Linked DNA regions of Occallatibacter riparius. The protein of the gene in region 2 interacts with the protein of the main gene of each other region in a pairwise test. Links are inferred from orthologs where the notes say so. Each region holds a gene or a part of one and is shown on either strand. Other genes may lie near its edges.

Region 1 (2,741 bases), 3.7 Mb from region 2 along the record:
CTACATCACGCCCACGGATCCGGTACTGAATGCAACGACCGCAACCGGAAGTGCCTACACGTCCGATGGGCGCACGCTGCTGGTGTATCTTGGCGAAGCCCAGCAGTAGTGCTTCCCCGATTCATCGCGTCTCTACGCCCACTCCGCTGTGTACTCCCAACGCGTAGACCGCAACGCAATGTATTGCGCCACCCGCGGTAGACTGCCCCGGTTGGGGGAGCTCCCATGCGGCAGCAGATGGTGCCAGATGATCAGGTCGCCGGCTTTGCCCGCGATAGGCACAAAGCCGGGCTCGCGCCTGATGGCGACGCGCGGGTCGGTACCCGCGGGCAGCATGCCCAGCCACTCATCCAGCCGCCGATGAAAACCGGGAATGCAACTGAAGGCGCCCTGTTCCGCAGGCGTGTCTGTGAGATACAGAATGCCTTGCACGCCAAACCGATGCGGGGGCGCAATTGTCGCGTCCCAATGCACATGCGGGCCGGGAAACTTCCAGTCGCCACGCTCAGGCGGATTAAGGCCACCCTGGTCGACGATTGCCCATAGGTCTTCGCGCCCCCAGAGCTGCGAAAACGCCTTGATGAGCCGTGGGGAGCGGCGATTTGCCAGAAATGCCGAATGCCGAAGCAGAGGCACCCAAATGGACACGCCGAACTTGCGTCCGTACCAGCTATTAGGGTTGGTAGGCGAGGCGTGGAGAAAGTCATAGATAGCCGCAGCGGCCTCATCGCGGTGGGCAGGTTCGACGGCGTCGTGCACAACTACGTAGCCTTTGTCGTCCCAGAAGGCCAGTTCCTCTGACGTCAGGCCTTCCACGCCATCGAGGCTGCCGATCGCAGAGCCGACGGTGTTGCCGGCGAGCGCGGCGCGCAACCGTGCGAGTTCGGCATCGTCCATTGCACCGCCATTGGTGGCGATGATCCAATCTTCGAACGCTTCGAAGCTTGGCCGCTTGATGGGATTGAAGAAGCGTGCGGTCTCCAGGACGTTCAGGTTCAGTCCCGCGAGCAATGTGCAGTCAAGATCGCGGTCGCCGCTAACTTCGCTCGGTCCTGTGCCCGCCGCATTTTTGCGCTGCCAGTAGCGGAAAAGATAGGGAATGCCGAGACGCCCAATCTTTTCCTCCGGCAGTGCGGCTGGGGAAGCAGAGGTCGATGCAGTGTCACTTTCGCTTGTGCTTGGGGATGTCACGGCATTCGAGTTCTCAGCGGATGACTTTGAGTGCAGCACGGAACAGCCCGTCAAAGTCGCCGGCCAGCGCCTTGTCTTTGCCGACGGCTTGTTCAATTGCCTTCTCCGATGCGGGACGCTGGTAGCCTAGATTGACGAGTGCTGAGAGAACATCGTCTACCGCAGCCCCCTGCACGGCCGAAGGCGATGGCGCAACGGCGAAGTCGTCCAGCTTGTCTTTGAGCTCGACTACGAGCCGCTCGGCAAGCTTCTTGCCCACACCGGGAATGCGCACGAGTTGAGCGTGATCCTGCGCGCGAATGGCCTGCACGGTGCGCTCGCTCGAGAGTCCGCTGAGGATTTTGATGGCGAGCTTCGGCCCCACGCCGCTCACCGTGATCAGCCGCTCAAACAGGCGCTTTTCTTCACGGTCGATGAAGCCGAAGAGCGCAATGGCGTCGTCGCTGACCTGTGTATGGATGTGCAGCGAGGCCTCTGCTGCTGCAGACGGAAGTGCCGTAAATGTGGGCACCGAGATGGTCACGTCATAGCCGACGCCGGCGCATTCGACGATGGCCTGGCCCGGCTCCTTATGAATGAGCTTCCCGCGGAGATGAGCGATCATTGGATGCTATTGTAGGATGCCCATGCGCTTTGCGACCCGCTCCAGTGTATCGAGAGCCTGATCGAGGTTCGCCCTTGTGTGCTCGCTGGTGACAATGAGTCGGATGCGGGCCTTGCCTTCCGGGACTGTGGGGAACGCGATGCCTGTGCCCATGACTCCTTCGTCGAACAGTGCGCGTGAGAAGTCCATGGTAAGGCGGCCTTCCCCGAGGATGACGGGCGTGATGGGCGTTTCGGTTGCCGGAGTGTTCACACCGCCGACGTTGAAACCGGCGCGGCGCAATTCACGCTGGAAGTAACGGGTGTTCTCCCACAGGCGGTCGATGCGCTCAGGTTCCTGTTCGAGGATGTCGAACGCGGCGATGCAGGTGGCGGCCACCGACGGCGGATGCGATGTGGAGAACAGGAAGGGACGCGCGCGGTGGTAGAGATAGTCGATGAGATCGCGGGAGCCGCAGACGTAACCTCCTAAAGCGCCGATAGCTTTCGAGAGGGTTCCCACTTGTACATCGACGCGGCCGTGCATGCCGAAGTGATCGATGCTGCCGCGTCCGTTGCGGCCCAGCACGCCGGAGGCGTGGGCATCGTCGACCATCATAATGGCGCCGTACTTCTCGGCGAGCGCGCCGAGCTTATCGACGGGGCCGATGTCTCCATCCATGGAGAAGACTCCGTCGGTGATTACGAGCTTGCGGCCGGGCTCGTTGGCGACCTCTTGGAGGAGTTCCTCGCAGTGGGCTACGTCTTTGTGGCGGAAGACCTTGATCTTGGCGCGGGAGAGACGGGCACCGTCGATGATGCTGGCGTGGTTCAGCTCGTCCGAGAGGATGAAGTCTTCTTTGCCAAGGATGGCGCTCACGGTGCCGGCGTTAGCGGCGAATCCGCTTTGGAAAACCACGCAGGCTTCGACGTTCTTGAAGCGCGCGATCTTCTCCTCCAGGTCCATA
Region 2 (2,833 bases):
TAGCCCATGCCGCTGTCGAGCGTCATTTCCGTGTCGCCGGCCTTCAGCACGCTCAACGTCAGCGAGCTCTCAGGAGGAATGCGCGCCACGCTCCCATCCTCAAACTGGATCTCGGCCCGCCCGTCTTCGCCCGTGGTGATCTGCGTTCCCTCAAACAGCGGAGTATTCGCAACGGCATGGTCCGCCAGCACATCCCCGCCCTGCGAGACCTGCACCTGACCGTCCACGCTGCTCAGGCGAACCGCGCGCCCTGAACCGCCGGCTGTCCCGCCGCCGTTCGCGTCATCGGCCCGCACCGCCGCGCCCAGAATCATCACCGTCGCTACCGAACCAACCGCTACTGCCCGCCGCAACCACGCTCCCGATTTCATGACGTCCCCTAGCCTTTCGACCCCCGCGACGTGCATCTCCACTTGCCCAACACTACTTAGACACCTTCTCTAACCCGAAAGTCGCGCCGAATGCCGGCGCAATCTAACCCCTACTCCCTTCCCCCCAAACCCTGCTTTACTATTTCCTGTTCCCTACTCCCTTTTCCCTGCTTTTCTGTTCCCTGTTCCCTGATCCCTGTTCCCTGCCCTTACGCCCCTGCGTCCGCTTTCGTCAGCAATATCCGCGCCCGGCGCTTCACCCGCTCCAGCACTGCCGGATCCTCCGCCAGCCGCTCCAGAATGTCGCGAATCGAACCAATCTGCTGCGCCCGCCCATCCGCAGCCGACTCCACCAGCACCTGCGTCTCGCGGTCCAAACCCAGCCTGTCGTGCAGCAGCAAAGCCTGCAGCCGGGCGCCTTCAATCAGCGTGGTTGCCACGCTCACCAGCGAGTCCCCCAGCGCCTGAATCTCCGGATCCTTCGCATAGTTGAACTCGCAGGTTCCCTGCCCCGCCGGACCCGTGTAGGTGAACTTCTTCTTCCCCTGGAAAGCGACTTTCAAATGGCTCTCGCACCCGGCCTTGAACAGCTTCTTCTTCTCCGCTATCTCGAAGACGTGCGCCGCGAACTCGGCGCTCAGCTGAATGTCGCGATCAACATCGCGAGCTTCGATACCTGGCTGACCTTCCGCCGAACCTCGCTCCGTTCTGAAGTGCCCCGTTCCATCCGGATGAAACTCCAGCGTCCACTGTGCAGGAATCAGCCCCGGATTCGAGAACTCGACCTCGAACAGCGAGCTACCCTCAGCCCGCGCGTACGCCGTAACGGCAAAAGCGGCCACGAACAACAACGCGAACTGCCGCAAGCAGGACCTCATCGCCCCGCCCCCTGCATCTCCAGCGTCTGCGCCGTATGAATGTGGCAAATGGCGATCGCCAGGGCATCGGCCGCGTCCGCCGGCTGCGGCAGCTCCGCCAGGTTCAGCAGCCGCTGCACCATGAACTGCACCTGCTCCTTCTTGGCCAGCCCGTAACCCACCACGCTCTGCTTGATCCTCAATGGTGCGTACTCGGCCACCGGCAGCCCCTCGCACGCCGCCGCCAGCAGCGCCACCCCGCGCACCTGCCCCAGCTTCAGCGCCGACTTCGCGTTCACTGAATAGAACACTTCCTCCACCGCCACCACGTCCGGACGCCACTGTGCAATCTGTTCGCGCAATTCGCGATACACCTGCTCCAGACGGACCGGCAGCGGCTTGCTCTTCGGCAGCTGAATCCCCCCGAGTGCCCTGCATGCCAGCCGCGCATCCCGTTCGCCGTCACATGTATCCACCACACCGAAGCCAGTGACCTCAGTGCCACAATCAATTCCGAAGACGCGCATTGGGCCAAGTTTACCGCAGTCTCAACCTGCCCGGCAGCCCTCTTCTTGCCCCAACCCACTCCACCCCACAAGTGTCATCCCGAGCCGAAGCCGAGGGATCTGCGGTTGTTCTTGCCTTGGCTTCTTGAAAGACTCACCACCAAACCTCCCGTGCCCCATCCTGTCGCCTTTTCTCTGGCGACAGGGTGGGAAGCCACCGAACCTCACCCAGCCGAGCTTTTGCCTTTTGCTTTTGCCTTTGCTCTTCTTTCTGTCATTCCCGTAAGGGAATCTGCTTCTCCGTCCAGGGCTCGCCACCAAACCCACGCCACCCCAGAAGTGTCATCCCGAGGCGAAGCCGAGGAACCTGCGGTGAGCAGGTGAAGGCGTGCGACATACCCGCAGGATTCTAGAGAACGGCTCCAACGGCACAGGCATCCAGAAATCGCAGAATGTCAGTCGGTAAAACGGGCTTAGGGAGCGCGTTGCGAGGGCGACCACCCGGAGCAATGCGCCTTGCCTCCTCGATCAGGTTGAAGTCCGCCGAGATGAAAAGAATGCGTGCTTCCGGGTGGCGTTGTTCGATCCATTCGGCAAGTTCGAAGCCATCCATGCCCGGCATCATCAAGTCCGAGATGACCGCATGAGGTTTGAAGGCTTCAACTAGGCCCGCAGCCTGTACACCGCTGTAGGCGACGCGCACCGTGTGACCTTTGGCCTGCACAATCATACCGAGCGTGTCGGCGACGCTATGCTCGTCGTCCACGATGAGGACGCGGAGGGGAAAGGAATCTTGCATCGCTACAGGTCCGGGACACCAATATATCGCGAACGTCCGCCGACCGACATAGCTTTGTTCGGTTTCAGGGGTTCTCCCTAGTGTCACGAAAGTCGCCGCCGGTCTACGCTCGTTCAGAAAGACACAGAGAGCATTCTTGAGGGGCATGGCAGGGCTATGCCCCTTTTGTTTTTCGTGCTACTGGCATCATTACAGCAGGTGCCGGCGGTCTAGGGCTTTCTGTAAATCGGGCGGAAGTGGCTCTGGATCGGCTCAGAACTGGACTGCGAGGGATCGATGGAGATGACCTTGGTGGCGGAG

The links. Proteins that work in one complex are often made in the same cells at the same time.
Region 1: the proteins of ruvC (region 2) and ruvA interact in binary tests that used the Escherichia coli proteins (3 or more experiments, as listed by UniProt). The link is inferred for Occallatibacter riparius from one-to-one orthologs.

Annotation. Positions count from the first base shown.
Region 1 is NZ_CP093313.1:2,067,988-2,070,728, forward strand. It holds ruvA (Holliday junction branch migration protein RuvA), read right to left. Parts: upstream 1,796-2,741; coding sequence 1,205-1,795; downstream 1-1,204. Other genes in the region: MOP44_RS08145 (LssY C-terminal domain-containing protein), read left to right, coding at 1-109; MOP44_RS08150 (phytanoyl-CoA dioxygenase family protein), read right to left, coding at 133-1,191; MOP44_RS08160 (glycine C-acetyltransferase), read right to left, coding at 1,802-2,741. UniProt on the Escherichia coli protein: The RuvA-RuvB-RuvC complex processes Holliday junction (HJ) DNA during genetic recombination and DNA repair.
Region 2 is NZ_CP093313.1:5,757,869-5,760,701, forward strand. It holds ruvC (crossover junction endodeoxyribonuclease RuvC), read right to left. Parts: upstream 1,756-2,833; coding sequence 1,246-1,755; downstream 1-1,245. Other genes in the region: MOP44_RS23590 (DUF6600 domain-containing protein), read right to left, coding at 1-371; MOP44_RS23595 (hypothetical protein), read right to left, coding at 581-1,249; MOP44_RS23605 (response regulator transcription factor), read right to left, coding at 2,144-2,500; MOP44_RS23610 (hypothetical protein), read right to left, coding at 2,743-2,833.